4 regions of the Lysinibacillus sp. NPDC097279 genome follow, and region 1 is predicted to be linked to each of the others. Evidence: riboswitches for the same ligand, from Rfam matches in the RefSeq annotation. Region 1 holds a riboswitch; each other region holds the start of a gene.
What was found. A riboswitch is a leader RNA that binds a small molecule or an ion and turns the genes downstream of it on or off. The one in region 1 is predicted to bind lysine.
Positions count from the first base shown of each region.

Region 2: another riboswitch for lysine. It lies ahead of ACIQ1H_RS06000 (transporter substrate-binding domain-containing protein); the one in region 1 lies ahead of ACIQ1H_RS13825 (amino acid permease).
Region 3: another riboswitch for lysine. It lies ahead of ACIQ1H_RS00990 (aspartate kinase); the one in region 1 lies ahead of ACIQ1H_RS13825 (amino acid permease).
Region 4: another riboswitch for lysine. It lies ahead of ACIQ1H_RS20175 (cysteine hydrolase family protein); the one in region 1 lies ahead of ACIQ1H_RS13825 (amino acid permease).

Region 1 covers NZ_JBIWDA010000003.1:2,479-6,678, forward strand. The annotation lists gene ACIQ1H_RS13815 (nitric oxide synthase oxygenase) at 1-996, shown strand, start outside; gene ACIQ1H_RS13820 (CynX/NimT family MFS transporter) at 1,038-2,243, opposite strand; lysine riboswitch at 2,422-2,597, shown strand; gene ACIQ1H_RS13825 (amino acid permease) at 2,681-4,144, shown strand.
Region 2 covers NZ_JBIWDA010000001.1:1,177,667-1,181,866, forward strand. The annotation lists gene ACIQ1H_RS05990 (2-oxoglutarate dehydrogenase E1 component) at 1-607, shown strand, start outside; gene odhB (2-oxoglutarate dehydrogenase complex dihydrolipoyllysine-residue succinyltransferase) at 705-1,955, shown strand; lysine riboswitch at 2,305-2,490, shown strand; gene ACIQ1H_RS06000 (transporter substrate-binding domain-containing protein) at 2,610-3,461, shown strand; gene ACIQ1H_RS06005 (amino acid ABC transporter permease) at 3,740-4,200, shown strand, end outside.
Region 3 covers NZ_JBIWDA010000001.1:220,742-224,941, forward strand. The annotation lists gene trxA (thioredoxin) at 1-264, shown strand, start outside; gene uvrC (excinuclease ABC subunit UvrC) at 477-2,267, shown strand; lysine riboswitch at 2,396-2,574, shown strand; gene ACIQ1H_RS00990 (aspartate kinase) at 2,677-3,903, shown strand.
Region 4 covers NZ_JBIWDA010000007.1:50,382-54,581, forward strand. The annotation lists gene ACIQ1H_RS20170 (MFS transporter) at 607-1,815, shown strand; lysine riboswitch at 2,137-2,321, shown strand; gene ACIQ1H_RS20175 (cysteine hydrolase family protein) at 2,475-3,191, shown strand; gene ACIQ1H_RS20180 (APC family permease) at 3,205-4,200, shown strand, end outside.

The sequences.
Region 1 (4,200 bases):
AATGAGTCTGCACAATGGCTAACAAATAGATTACAGCAAGTTGAAAATGAAGGACAATATATTCCTTCAACAGAGGAGCTTACTTTTGGTGCGCGAGTAGCTTGGCGTAATAGTAATAAATGTATCGGGAGATTATTTTGGCAATCACTCCATGTTGAGGATGCCCGTGATATTTTAGATGAGCAAGGGATATTTGAGAAGTTGTTATGTCATATTCGATATGCGACAAATGGTGGTAAAATTCGGCCAACAATAACGGTATTTGCATCTGGTAGAGTAAAAATTTGGAATCATCAGTTGATCCGTTATGCAGGCTATGAGACGGAAGCTGGCATTGTTGGTGACCCACATTCTGTACCATTTACAAGAGTATGTGAATCGCTAGGCTGGCAGGGCGAGGGCACAGCATTTGATGTGTTACCACTCGTTATCCAGGTGGATGACCGTAAACCACAATTGTTTTCAATACCACGTGAAGATGTACTAGAAGTTGTAATTCGCCATCCTGAGCACCCACAAGTGGAGGAACTAGCGTTGAAATGGTACGCGGTGCCGATTATTTCAAGCATGCGTTTTCAAATGGCTGGAATCGACTTTCAAGCCGCTCCTTTCAATGGTTGGTATATGGGGACAGAAATTGGGGCACGTAATTTAGCTGATAGTGATCGTTATAATATGTTGCCGAAAATCGCCGAAATTTTTGGGCTCGATACGACTAAGCAAGCATCGCTTTGGCGTGATCGCTCATTAGTTGAATTAAATATTGCTGTACTGTATTCCTTTAAAGAAGATGGTGTAAGTATAGTCGATCATCATACTGCTGCACAGCAATTTAAGTTATTTGAAGAAGCTGAGCAGAAGGCAGGTCGCGACTTAACAGGCAACTGGACTTGGTTGATTCCCCCATTATCACCTGCAACAACGCATATTTTTCATAAGCCTTATGTCAATGTTTATAATACACCGAATTTCTTTTATCAAAAACCGCCTTATTAAAAATGTAAAAAAGCAGCTCATAGTAGGATGAGCTGCTTTTTTTAATTTATATATTCGTTTCTAGAAGCTCTAAATGAGCAGAAGAATAGTAATACTGCAACGACAACGAATAGCCAGCCAGCGATGTTCCAACCGCCAAATAAATCATGTAGGTAACCAAATAAAATAGGGCCTACTGCGGCTAATAAATAGCCTAATGATTGTGCAAAGCCCGATAAATCAGCTGCTTCAAATGCCGTACGAGTACGAAGAGTAAAGAACATCATTGCAAGTGAAAATGAAGCGCCACCTGCTAATCCTAGCAATATCATCCACAATACAGCAAGATTAGTCCATTCCATGACAAGGCCAGTAAAGCCGACAATATAAAAAGCAGTAAACATCAAAACGAGAGGTCGTTGTGATGTCATTTTACTAGCGATAATTGGTACGGCTAGAGCCATAGGTACTTGGGAAATTTGCATGATTGAGAACATCCAACCTGCACGATCTGCTGCTATTCCTTGGGCAATATAAATTTCAGGAATCCAAGCTGCAGTTGTATAAAATAATAGCGATTGTAAACCCATTGCGCCAGTGACTGCCCAAGTAACTGGTGATTTCCACAGGGGTATACGAGTTTTCGTAGTAGCTACAGTTGGTTCAGGCTTATTAAATTTTAATTGTGGAATCCAAATTAAAATAGTCACGACGACAAGAGCTATAGCGATGGCAAGTGCACCTTGCCAGCCAAGAGATGCATTGGCTATAGGATAACTAATACCAGCACCAATACCAGCCGTTAAGTTCATGGACATTGTGAAGAATGCCATTAGTAAACCAACATGATAAGGGAATTTTAATTTAAGTAACCCTGGGATGAGGACGTTACCAAATGAAATAGCTACACCTATTATCATTGTACCGAATACGAGTAACCCTGTTGTTCCAAGTGAGCGCAGTACAATCCCAAGTGCTAATAAAATGGTTGATAGAAAAAGAGTTAATTCTAGTCCTAGTTTTCTTGCAACGATTGGGGCAATAGGTGACACTAGTGCGAATGCAAGCAATGGAATTGTTGTTAAAAAGCCTGCAAGTACGTTAGATATACCGAGATCCTCACGAATGAAGGAAATAATTGGGCCTACAACCGTTAATGGCATACGTAATGTCGAAGCAAGAAAAATTACACCGATAACTAATAAGAGCGTTGTGCCCTTCCAGTTAATCTTTCTGCTAGGATAAGTAGATTCTTCGTTAGTTGTCAAAATAAGTACCTCCCTGATAGAACAGTTATAATTCGAACCACTATAACACTTTATCACATTAATAAAAATAGTAGAATATTCATAAAATACAGAACATTAATCGTTTTATTGAAATGTCTTAGGTCGTATGTTAAACTAAGACACATCATAAATTTAATAATTATATGCCTCATGTTTGTATTGAGGTAGAGGTCGCGGTATTTATAAGTAAGCTAGTGGAGATGACAAGCATTGAAGATGTTAGCTGAAAGGAAATATTGCCGAAGCGTGAGGGGACTTGAAAACCTCATGCTGGGGCTGTCTCCGAAAGGAACAGAACTGTCACGTTGGACAACGTGTTGTGCTATCATTTTGAAGAAACAGAGGATTTACTTAGCCATCACAACGTTCATGTGATGGCATTTTTTTGCCTCTTATAAAAGGAAGGAAGCTTTAACGTGAGTGAAATTAAAGTTAATCAGCTCGGTCATAAAGCACCAGAGTTGAAAAAAGAATTAAAAAGCCGCCATATAACAATGATTTCGTTAGGTGGTACTATCGGAACTGGGCTATTTCTAGCGAGTGGTGGTGCTATAGCACAGGCTGGACCAGGTGGTGCACTTCTTGCTTATGCATTAATCGGCATTATGGTGTACTTTTTAATGACAAGCTTGGGTGAAATGGCAGCTTATATGCCGTCATCAGGTTCATTTAGTACGTATGCAACAAAATTTGTAGATCCCGCGCTTGGCTTTGCACTTGGCTGGAACTACTGGTATAACTGGGCGATTACAATTGCCGCTGAAATTGCAGCAGTTTCTCTTATAATGAAGTATTGGTTCCCAGACAGCTCTTCGGCACTATGGACAGTCATATTTATTGCGATCGTACTAACATTCAATTTACTTTCTGTAAAAAGCTATGGTGAAAGTGAATATTGGTTTGCCATGATAAAAGTTGCTACTGTTATTGTTTTCATTATCGTCAGTCTATTGATGATTTTTGGTATTTTAGGAGGACAAGCACCAGTCGGCTTTACGAATTTCTTTATAAGTGATGGTCCATTCCATGGTGGCTTCCTTGCTACATTCGGCATATTTCTAGCAGCAGGCTTCTCGTTCCAAGGGACAGAGCTATTAGGAATTACCGCTGGGGAAACTGATGATCCTGGTAAAAATATTCCGAAAGCGGTTAAGTCAGTCTTTTGGCGAATTATTTTATTTTACATTTTAGCCATTGCAGCAATTGGGATGTTAATTCCATTTACAGATGCTCGTTTATTATCTGAAGATATTGCTGTTTCACCATTCACACTAGTGTTTGACCGCTTAGGTATTGCCTTTGCTGCATCATTAATGAATGCCATTATTTTAACAGCGATGTTGTCTGCAGGTAATTCGGGGTTATATGCGTCATCACGTATGTTATGGCAATTAGCAGTAGATGGACACGCACCTAAAATTTTCGCAAAGCTTAGCCGTCGTGGAATTCCGATTTACGCATTACTGCTAACATTAGCAGTCGGTTGCCTAGCATTTTTAGCATCATTCTTTGGTGATGGCGTTGTCTATATGTGGCTTTTAAACGCTTCAGGGATGTCAGGCTTCATTGCATGGCTTGGTATTGCATTTAGTCATTATCGCTTCCGTAGAGCGTATGAAGCGCAAGGCTTAGACCTAAAATTACTACCATATAAAGCAAAGCTGTATCCATTCGGACCACTCTTTGCATTTACATTGTGTATGATTGTTGTAATTGGTCAAAATTATACAGCTTTCACAGGTGATTCAGTTGACTGGTATGGTGTCCTTGTTTCTTATATCGGGATACCACTGTTTATCGCCTTGTGGTTGGGCTATAAAATAAAACATAAAACGAAAATGATTCCACTGCAACAGTGTGATTTAAAAGTAGAAAAATAGAAATGAAAGCTGTCCTATCAATTAGAGGGCAGCTTTTTTTATTTGCCATTGATGAA
Region 2 (4,200 bases), on a different contig from region 1:
GTCTGCTGAAAATAACTGGTTTGTGGCAAACTGCTCAAATGCAGGAAACTACTACCACCTATTACGTCGTCAAGCAGCAATGTTAGAAACAGAAGGTGTGCGTCCATTAGTTGTTGTATCACCAAAATCATTACTTCGTCATCCATTAGCTGCAGCAAATGCTGAACAATTAGCAAATGGCGCATTCCAAGAAGTAATCGAACAACCAGGTTTAGGCTCAAAAACTAAATCTGTTGAACGAATTGTATTAGGTACTGGTAAAGTAATGATTGACCTAGCAGACCGCGTGAAAGATGGAGAAGGCTTCGATCACTTACACATTGTTCGTGTAGAGCAACTTTACCCATTCCCAACGACGCAAGTTGCTGATATTATTGCTAAGTATCCAAATGTTAAAGAAATTGTATGGGTACAAGAAGAACCTAAAAACCAAGGTACTTGGAATTACGCATTGGAAACATTATATGAACTATCTGAAGGTAAAAAGCTTCGTTATGTAGGTCGTCCTGCAATGAGCTCAACTTCAGAAGGTGATGCAGATTCTCATAAAGCAGCTCAATCAGCTCTAATTGAAGAAGCAGTTGCTGAAACGGTAAAAGTAAACTAAACATATCATTATTACTGGAAGCTGGGCTACATTGCCTAAGGCGGTAGCCCTTTATGTGCATGAAACGCATGCACGTTAATCAAAGGAGGAAATGAAAGTGGCTGAAATTAAAGTCCCTGAATTAGCAGAATCGATTACAGAAGGTAGTATTGCACAGTGGGTTAAAAAAGTGGGCGACCGCGTGGAAAAAGGTGAATTCATCGTTGAACTTGAAACAGATAAAGTAAATGCTGAAATCATTTCTGAAGAAGCTGGGGTGTTAACACAAATTTTAGCTGAAGAAGGCGATACTGTTCTTGTAGGCCAAGTAATCGCAGTTGTAGAAGCGGGCGAAGGTGCGGCACCTGCACCAGCAGCAACACCAGTTGCAGAAGCTCCAACACCAGCGGCTGCTCAAGCTGTAGCAGCACCAACACCAACACCAGCAGCAGCACCTGTTGTGGAAGAAACTTCTGGCGAACGTGTAATTGCATCTCCTGCAGCACGTAAACTTGCTCGTGAAAAAGGAATCGATCTTGCAGCTGTATCTCCAGTTGATCCACAAGGTCGTGTACGTGTACAAGATGTTGCAGCTCACGGTACAGCACCTGTAGCAGCACCTCAAGCTAAACCAGCTGCAGCGCCACAAGCAGCAGTAGCTGTTGATAATTCACGTGTAACAGTTGAAAAAATGAGCCGTCGTCGTCAAACAATTGCTAAACGTCTATTAGAAGTTAAGCAATCGACTGCTATGCTTACAACATTCAATGAAGTTGATATGACTAATGTTATGGCATTACGTTCTCGTAAAAAAGATCAATTCTTTGAGTCTACAGGCTCTAAACTTGGTTTCATGTCATTCTTCACAAAAGCTGTTGTTGCAGCACTTAAAAAGTACCCTTATGTGAATGCTCAAATCGTTGGCGATGAAATTCACTTAAATAACTTCTTTGATATTGGTGTAGCTGTATCAACTGAAGAAGGTTTAGTAGTACCAGTTGTTCGTGATGCAGACCGTAAAAACTTCGCTGAAATTGAGGATTCAATTGCAGACCTAGCTAAAAAAGCACGCGATAAAAAATTAGGTTTAGCTGATCTTCAAGGTGGTTCATTCACAATTACAAATGGCGGTGTATTCGGTTCATTAATGTCAACACCTATTATGAACGGTACACAAGCGGCTATTTTAGGAATGCACTCAATTAAAAAACGCCCAGTAGAAGTAAATGGTGAAGTAGAAATTCGCCCAATGATGTACTTAGCATTATCTTATGACCACCGTATTATCGATGGTAAAGATTCTGTAGGCTTCCTTAAAACTGTTAAAGAGTTACTTGAAAATCCAGAAGATTTATTATTAAATTCTTAATTCAATAAATGACATGCTAAAACCCTACAAAATGAACTGTTTTGTAGGGTTTTTTTGTAGTTCGTTTAATTTAAGATGTACTTTCGAAAAAAATACTTCATGGTCTAAAGGGCCTTTGTTGAACTTAAAAATAGATTCTTATGGTTTATAATTAATGTTTTTAATAATAAAAATTTGTTAAATAATGCTAAACATTTTTAATGATATTCTACTTAATTTATGGATTTAAGAAGGATTATAGGCTAATTTTGTCATTAGTCAGAAAAATGATAAAACTATCTTGACGAATATGCTAGCTTTATAGTAATATCTATATAACAATAAAATAAACAAACCTCACTTTTGTTTTTCGTGAGGTAGAGGCGCGGTATTTATTAGTCCATTGCTGAGTTAAAGCAAGCGAAGACGTAATGGAGAAGGAAATATCGCCGAAGTATAAAAGGAGCTCGTACTTTTATGCTGGGTCTGCAGTGAATAAGTGCAGGACTGTCCTAGTAAATATAATTCCAGTTTACTAGGTTGTGCTATCTCGGAAACATGGAAATTATAGTGAGGATTTGGGCAACTGTCAATAAAAGGTAAGACCTAAGTTCAGAACTTAGGTCTTTTTTTGTACAGTTGCTTTATTTTTTTTACAGAAAAGGGGAGTTTTAGATGAAAAGAAAATGGTTGTTATTTATGTTAACAGCAATGACAGCAATTCTGTTAGCGGCTTGTGGTACTAGTGACAAGGATGAAAAAGCAACAGGAGATGGTGCAAAGGATGAAAGCGGTGGAGAATTCCGCATTGGGATGGAAGCAGGTTATCCACCATTTAACTGGACACAGCAAGATGATTCTAACGGCGCAGTAAAAATTGCTGATAATGCAGAGTTTGCAGGCGGCTATGATGTACAAATGGCGAAAAAAATCGCTGATGGTTTAGGCAAAAAATTAGTCGTTGTAAAAATGGAATGGGATGGTTTAGTACCTGCGCTTCAATCCAAAAAAATTGATGCAATTGTAGCAGGGATGTCTCCAACAGAAGAACGTAAACAAACAATTGATTTCACTGAAAACTACTATACTTCTGATTTCGTAATGGTTATTAAAAAAGGTAGCAAGTATGAAAATGCCAAATCAATTCAAGATTTCTCAGGTGCAAAAGTTACATCTCAGCTAAATACATCGAACTATAATGTTATCGATCAAATTAAAGGTGTAGAAAAGCAAACAGCGATGGAAAACTTCTCTGCAATGCGTGTAGCGCTTGAAGCTGGCAAAATTGATGGCTATGTAGCTGAACGTCCAGAAGGTATTTCAGCAGCAGCAGCTAATGATAAATTTACATTTGTATCATTTGAAGAAGGATTTGATACAGATATTTCTAATACTTCTATTGCAGTAGGTTTACGTAAAGGTGACGCGAGTCTAGAAAAAATCAATGAAATTTTAAAAGGTATTTCAGAAGATGATCGCCAAAAAATTATGGAAGAAGCTATTTTGCAACAACCAGCAGCACAGTAATATCACTGGAGCTGTCCTAATCGAAAAAATAGTATACTGAGCTGTCTTCTCGTATGCTATTTTTTCATATTCAAGCAGTGCTTTACTTCAAAAGTTTAAGTGACTTTGGGACAGTCTCTATTATAAATTAGTTAATTCAGAGAGAAAGTCAAACTGAATAATGCATGTCTAAGAAGTGTGTCACATAATTTGAATAAAGCTTATTCATTCAAATGAAAAGATGATTTCGCTAAGGCATAATTGATATCAAGCAACAACACGTTGTTAGGAGGAACATCATGAGTTTAGAATGGATTATTTCTATTATAGAAAACAACTGGCAAATGTTTTTACGAGGAGCGTATTATACGTTACTCATTTCAACAATCAGTACAATTATTGGTGCATTCATCGGATTTTTTATTGGGATTATGCATACCATTCCAGTTCGTAAAAAAAATATAAAACATTTTTTATTAAAATGTATTAATTTTATACTGACATGCTATGTTGAATTTTTCCGTGGTACACCAATGATTGTACAAGCAATGGTCGTATATTACGGACTAGATATTGCCTTTGGCATCGATATGCACTTTATTACTGCTGGTATTTTAGTCGTTTCATTGAATACGGGTGCGTATATGGCTGAAATCGTACGTGGTGGGATTGTCTCAATCGATAAAGGACAATACGAGGCTGCTTCTGCGATTGGCATGGGGCATGTGCAAATTATGATGCATGTTGTATTACCGCAAGT
Region 3 (4,200 bases), on a different contig from region 1:
GAAGGCTTAGTATTAGTCGACTTTTGGGCTGCTTGGTGTGGACCATGTAAAATGATCGGACCAGTTCTTGAAGAAATGGATGCTGCAGGTAGTGCAGCTAAAATCGTAAAAGTAGATGTGGATAACAACCAAGGTACTGCAGCACAATACCAAATCATGTCTATCCCTTCATTGCTTTTATTCAAAAACGGTGAATTAGTAGATAAAACTGTTGGTTTCCAACCTAAAGAAGCATTAGAAGCTTTCATCGCAAAACATGCTTAATTTGTAAAATAAAGAGCTGAGCCATCTTTAGATGTGCTTGGCTTTTTTTCGTTATATAATAGATAGAGGAATTTCAATAAACGCTCGTTTATTAATAAATTTTCTTATTTTGTTGTAATATCTTTTTTGTGCGATTTACGATGAAAGACAAAAGAGAATGAAACGAAATGGCGATTATTAGATAGGCATCAAAAAAGGGGGGCAGGTAGGCGATGAATGATTTAATTAAACGTAAGCTTGATATTTTACCAGATCAGCCTGGCTGCTATTTGATGAAGGATCGACAAGGGACAATTATTTATGTAGGTAAGGCAAAGGTACTTAAAAACCGAGTGCGCTCGTATTTTACAGGAACACATGAAGGGAAAACACAGCGCCTTGTTGGTGAGATTGAGGATTTTGAGTACATTGTGACTTCTTCGAATTTAGAGGCACTCATTCTAGAGTTAAACCTTATTAAGCTACACGATCCTAAATACAATATCATGCTAACAGATGATAAAACGTATCCGTATATTAAAATTACAAACGAAAAATATCCACGGCTTATTACAACACGTAAAGTAAAAAAAGATAAAGCAAAATACTTTGGTCCTTATCCCAATGCGTATGCAGCAAGTGAAACAAAAAAGTTGCTCGATAGACTCTATCCGCTACGTAAATGTGTACAATTACCATCAAAAGTTTGCTTGTATTACCATATGGGACAATGCTTAGCACCGTGTGTAAAAGAAATTGATGCACAAGTATATCACGATATGATTGAAGATATGACGAAGTTTTTAAATGGTGGCGTGGAATCAGTAAAAAAAGAGCTTGAACAGAAAATGTTAGCTGCCGCTGAGCAACTAGAGTTTGAGCGAGCGAAGGAGTTCCGCGATCAAATTGCACATATAGAAACGGTTATGCAAAAGCAAAAAATTGTGTCCAGTGATACAACGAACCGCGATGTATTCGGTTATGCAGTTGAAAAGGGTTGGATGTGTGTTCAAGTATTTTTCGTTCGTCAAGGTAAGTTGATTGAACGAGATGTTTCCATTTTCCCGATTTATCAGGATGTTGAAGAAGAATTTTTAACATTTGTCGGACGCTTTTATGAAAAGCCTGAGCATATAAAGCCTAAGGAAATTTTTATTCCTCCGTCGATAGATACCGCAATTTTAACGGAATTATTAGCGGTAAAAGTGCTAACACCGAAGCGAGGGCAAAAAAAAGAATTAGTAGATTTAGCTATGAAAAATGCTGAAATTGCAGTGGCGGCGAAATTCCAGCTAATTGAGCGACAGGAAGAGCGCACAATAGGTGCTTGCGAGGCACTCGGGGAAGCGATGGGAATTTCAGCACCTCTTCGCATTGAAGCTTTTGATAATAGTCATATGCATGGTGCTGATGCAGTATCAGCAATGGTTGTGTTTATTGATGGTAAGCCTGCTAAGAAGGAATATCGTAAATATAAAACACGCACTGCCGCAAAACATGATGATTATGGAGCAATGCAAGAAGTGATACGTCGCCGTTACACAAGAGTATTAAAAGAAGGCTTGCCATTGCCAGATTTAGTTCTAATAGATGGTGGTAAAGGCCAGATGGAAGTCGCGCGAGAAGTGTTAGAGGACGAGCTTGGACTTGTTATCCCAATTGCTGGCTTAGCAAAAGATGAAAAACATAATACATCCCAGCTTTTATTTGGTGATCCACCTGAGGTTATTGCATTAAAGCGGACAAGTGACGGGTTTTATTTACTTCAGCGTATTCAGGACGAGGTACACCGTTTTGCGATTACATTTTTACGTCAACAGCATGAGAAAAATGCTATTCAATCTGTTCTCGATGGCATTGAAGGTGTGGGGCCAAAACGCAAGCAACAATTATTGAAGCACTTCGGCTCTGTTAAAAAGATTCGTGAAGCGAGTGAGTTTGCACTTCAAGAAGCGGGAATACCTGCGAACTTAGCGAACAGTATTTACAATTATTTTCAGCAACAGACGTTGTCAAAGGATTAGACATGTGCTAAGGTTGTGATAGAACAAAGCAGTGAAAAACTGATATGTTCTATTACACTTTAGATGAAGAATATGTGGGCAGAGCATATATTTTCATAAAGGTAAAAATGAATAATTTCACTATTTTAAGTGATGATAGAGGTGCAAGATTCAATAGTAGCACATTGAAGGATGGACAAATCCAATGATGGTGTGTGAAAGGGGAGCTTGCCGAAGTGAAGTATCGTTGTTTCCGATACTTTGCTGGTTTTGCATTTAATAGATGTAAGACTGTCGAATCTTGACGTTTCGGAGAGCTATCACACATGCGCAAGCTTTTTATTGTACATGTTGCAGGCAGCTTTCACGTTATGTGAAGGCTGCCTTTTTGCTGTTCTAGAGACGAATCGATTAAAGGAGAATGATAATAATGGCGAGTATTGTATTAAAGTTTGGCGGACCAGCAATCGCTTCAACCGAGCAAATTCAAGAGGTCGCTAAAATAGCGATAGCCAAAAAAGAGCTTGGCTATGATGTTGTAGTAGTGACAGCTGCGATGGGACGCACAGCAAAAGACTTAGCAAAGATGGTACGTGATATATCAGACGATGCTTCTAAACGTGAAATGGATGTACTACTTTCGACGAGTTCACAACTCGCAAGTGCCCTTTTTGCAATTGCTTTACAGGAGGCGGGCTATGATGCAGTATCTTTGACTGGCTGGCAGGCTGGTGTGCAAACAGATGGGAAACATTTTCATGCACGTATCGACCATATCGATGTGTGCCGTATGAAAGAACATTTGATACAAGGACAAATTGTCGTTGTTGCGGGAGAGCAGGGCATTTCTAGTGCGAATAATATTACAACGCTTGGTAAAGGTGGAGCCGAAACAACGGCAGTAGCCATTGCAGCTGCATTAGAAGCGGAACGTGTGGACATTTATACAAATGTAGATGGTGTTTATACAGCAGATCCTCGGTTTATAAAAAAAGCAAGAAAGCTAAAGGAGATTTCATATGATGAAATGCTTGAACTGTCCCATTTAGGTTCGCATATTTTACATCCACGGGCAGTGGAGCTTGCTAAAAAGTTTCAAATGCCTGTCATTATTCGTTCAAGTGTAGAAGATACAGCAGGTACTTTATTGAAGGAGGAAGTTGAAATGGAGAAAAATTTAATCGTACGTGGTGTTGCTTATGAGTCTGATATCATTCGCCTAACTATCGGTTATGATACATACTCTACTGCATCGTTAGCAGATATGTTTGCTATCCTAGCAGAGAATCGCATTAATGTTGATATTATTGTGCAGGCTATTATTGAAGGTGTGAGACCATCTGTATCATTTACCATTTTAAAAGAAGAGTTCGCTGATGCTTTACGTGTACTAGAGGATAGTAAATTGTCACTTGGTTTTAGCTTTGCAGATTTTGAAATTGGACTAGCAAAAGTTTCGATTATTGGATCAGGCATGGCGTCAAATCCAGGTGTTGCAGCACGAATGTTTGATCGCTTACGTCGAGAAGAAATTGCAGTGAAAATGGTCAGTACTTCTGAAATTAAAGTTTCTGTTGTTGTCCCACAGGACGAAATGATTCGCGCTGCAAACGCATTACATGATGAGTTTAATTTAGCAGAAGAGATTCACGAATAGTAGCTTTCTATAGATAACTACATAGGTTGATTTCCGCTACGGGCGGGCGCTTTCCGCGGGCACAAACGTAAGCCGTAACCCTCGCTAACGCGAAATGCCTGCGTCTTACGTTTTGTGCATTCCCGCAGGAGTCGCCCGCCCTGCGCTCCAATCAACTAAGCACTTTAATAAATAAATATTGATGACTAAGAATCCAATAGCTAATCCTTCTTTTATAAAATAATATAGAAGACTTCTGCGGTTGATTTCCGCTACGGGCGGGCGCTTTCCGCGGGCATAAACGTACGCCGTAACCGT
Region 4 (4,200 bases), on a different contig from region 1:
GTTTATAATGAAAATAGGCTAGATCCCACTGAAATAGGAACCTAGCCATTATTGTAAACCCACCAACATCCCTTATGTTGCCACATACACTCCACGCATTGTGAGGCGGTTGCTTGGTTGGAATTAGCATAATGTAAAAGAACGAATTTTCGAGGAGAAAATTCGTTCTTTTTTTTGAACTGACGAGTTGTTTTTTCCGTGTGAGCAACTGTTTAAAATTTTTTTATATAAGCTTAAAGCCATACTAGAAAAGCCTTCAAGCTGTTTTTACCAAAATTTTCTTGTATGAAAATATAGATAACTTTGCTAAGATAGCTTTTGAAATAATTTACCTTTAATACGGTCCAGAGAGGCTGAGAAGGGCTATATGATGTTTTAAGTTATTATTTTTATAATATCTTTGTTTATTCATGCCCTTTTGTCCAATCTGACGAAAGGGCATTTATTTTGCATTTTAGCTGTGATTACACAACTAACGTACCTCTTTTAAAGGAAGTCCCGTGAGGCTTAAAAGGAGAATGGAAACGTTATATTTATATAGATACATCCATTCATTCGTAAATAAAAGAGATTTATTTCATCTAGAACATACTGGAGGAGAGTAGAATGGATTATCGAAAAAAAACCGTGGTCGCATCGGTAGCTGGTTTAACATTAGAGGGTATGGACATCATGTTTATCTCCTTTGCGATGACAATGATTATTGCGGAATTTAACATTGATTTAGCAACGGGAGGACTTATTTCTTCTATCACGAATGTAGGGATGCTATTAGGAGGAATTGTTTTCGGCGTTTTAGCAGATAAGTATGGCAGGGTAAAGGTCTTTACGTATACCGTCCTCTTGTTTGCCATTGGTACGGCTTTAACAGGATTAGCTACAAGCATTGAACAAGTGTATCTATTTAGATTTATTGCAGGAATAGGTGCTGGGGGAGAATACGGTATTGGTATGGCGCTAGTTGCAGAAGCATGGCCGAAAAATAAACAAGGGCGTGCATCTTCCTATGTCAGTGTAGGTGCGCAGTATGGCGTTATTTTAGCAGCATTACTAAGTGCAATCATTCTTCCTACTTTAGGATGGAGAGCATTATTCTTTGTTGGAGTAGTACCTGTTATTTTTGCCTTTATCGTAAGAAAAAATTTAGACGAATCTCCTGAGTGGCTTGCCGCTCAGAAAAATAAAAAGGCTAGTAAGAAAGCTGAAAAGGGTAAGTTGGTACAATTGTTTGAAACGCCACGAACAGCGATTACAACAATTTCACTAATTATAATGGCAACAGTTCAAATTGCAGGTTATAACGGATTAATGATTTGGTTACCATCGATGCTGCAACAGTCGCAAGGTTTATCTGTTTCAAGCTCTGCCATTTGGACAATTAGTACAGCAGTAGGCATGATTGTTGGTATGTTAACCTTTGGACTATTTTTAGACCGATTTGGCGCAAAGCGTGCCTTTGGTGTGTTCCTTATTGCCTCAGCATGCGCTGTATTCTTATACTCTTATGCTACTGGTAGTGTGGGTGTTCTAATTGGTGGCGCAATTGTTGGATTCTTCTCAAATGGCATGTTCGCTGGATATGGAGCGTTGATTGGTAGTCTATATCCCGTTCAAATTCGAAGTACGGCAACAAACACAATCTTTAACTTTGGACGAGCGATAGGCGGTTTTTCACCTATCCTTGTCGGCTATATTTTACAAAGTTATGATATGAAAGTTGCGATGCTCTACTTAGCAGGCTTATATTGTATTTCCTTTATTGTGATGTTAATGCTCAAAAAAGAGAATATAGCGAATGTAAGCGAAACTATATAACATTGATTTAACCATCAATTAAAATGCCTTTGCGTTTTAATTGGTGGTTTTTTTATAAGACTTTTATAAAACAGGAATTGCTTTGAAGCTTTATCCATCAAACTGAAAGAGCAGGAACTCGGAAGAATAAATTGCTATAAAATTATTATTCGATTATTGTTATATTTATTTCATTTCATTATTGTATGAAAGCGTTTTATTTGTCATTTTTTTATAATGAGGCACAACAAATCTTATGAAATATAGTAAATTTATCGTTGACATAGAAAAAATGCAATAATATAATTATTTCAAACAATTAAATAAACCTCACTTTTCCGATAGTGAGGTAGAGGCGCGACAGTTAACAGTACCTAATGGAGTCCGAGAAGACGAAGAGATTAGGTAGAAGGAAATGTCGCCGAAGTGTATGGTGAGTTCTCGCCATCATATGCTGGGTCTGTAGCGAATAGCTGCAGGACTGTCTTCGTAAACATTCGTGTTTATGAAGTTGTGCTATCTCTGTTTAGACAAACAGTGGGAATTTTAAATGGTCGATTCATTTTTAGTTTCTAAATGAGTAGATCATTTTTGTGTTAGACAGATTCTTTTGCACAAAGAATCTGTCTTTTTATTTACCTATAACATATCGGAAATAGAGGGAATTTGGAGGAATTATTATGGAAAATACATCAACATTATATTATGAATTTTTACCGACTGACGGTCAAAAAATAAACGTGAACCCAGATAAAACAGCATTACTAATCGTAGACATGCAACATCAGTTTATTAGCCGAGATGGATTAGATGCACAAGTTGCAAGAGAAAAGGGCATGTTTGAACAATGGGAATACTTCTTTAATCGTATCGACACTTTAACAATTCCGAACAATAAAAAGCTTTTAGAGTTTTTCCGTACAAATAAATTAGAAGTAACATTTGGTCGTATTGCTTGCCATCATAAAGATGGACGAGATCGTTCTCCAGTACAACGCCGTCCAGGTTGGAACAATATTTTATTGCCAATCGGTGATCCTGGAGCGGAGATGGTGGAGGAGTTAAAGCCACTTGATGATGAAATTGTAGTTAATAAAACGACAGATAGCGTATTAAGTGGAACGAATTATGAATTTTTACTGCGCAATATGGGCATTGAAACAGTAGTTTGTACAGGTGTTGTAACGGACCAATGTGTTGCTTCAACCGTTCGCAGCTTAGCTGATGCAGGCTTTGAAGTTATTTTAGTTGAAGATGCATGTGCAGCTGCAACGCAACAGCTTCATGATGCAGAAATTATGATTATGAATCAAATTTATTGCCAAGTGATGAGCACTGATGAAGTAATTGATTTAGTAACGGAAGAACTAGCAAAAAGCAATCCAGTGAATGTGTGAGAGGAAATAGACTATGAGTCAAACAGCCAATGATCATACACCACAGTTAAAACGTGTTTTAACATTAAAAGATTTAGTCATATATGGTATTGCTTTTATGACACCGATTGCGCCAGCTTATATTTATGGCTTTGCAGCAGAGTCTACAGGTGGCATGTTGCCATTAGCTTACTTGATTGCGATGGTTGCCATGATGTTTTCTGCCTATAGTTATGGCCGAATGGCTGCTGTTTTTCCAAATGGAGGATCCACTTATACATATACGCAACGTGCAATTAATCCACATTTAGGCTTTTTTGCAGGGTGGGCAATGTTTATGGACTATGTTTTAGTGCCCCTTATTGTATTTATGGTTGGTGCCTCATATGCGAATGCATTAATACCATCTGTTCCGTATTGGGTATGGGTCTTATTAATTGCAGGTATTATTACGACTGTAAATATTCTAGGGATTGGTATCGCTGCAAAAACAAATCAAATCCTCGTTATATTTATGGGAATTGTAGTCGTTATTTTCGTAATTTTTTGTGTGAAGACAATTGTTGGTGGGGAAAGTAGTACGTCGCTCTTTTCTGTTGTACCATTCTTCAACGATGAAAAATTCGTTATGTCTGCCATTATTTCTGGTGCAGCAATGGCCTGCTTTTCGTTTTTAGGGTTTGATTCGATTACAACACTTTCAGAAGAGGCAGTTAATCCAAAAGATGATATTTGGAAGGCAGCTATTTTAGCTTGTTTAATTGGAGGACTTATTTTTATTGGACAAGCTTATGTAGCACAGCTCGTATGGCCTGATGTGACAAACTTTAGCTCAGCTGATACGGCTCTATTTGATATAGCGGAAAAAGCAGGTGGTGCCGTTCTTGCAACGCTTTATACCGTTGCGATTATTGTATCGACAATAACAGCTGGTTTAACAGGTCAAGCAAGTGCATCTCGTTTAATGTTCAGTATGGGGCGTGATGAGGTACTTTCCAAAAAGTTTTTCACACATTTACATCCAAAATAT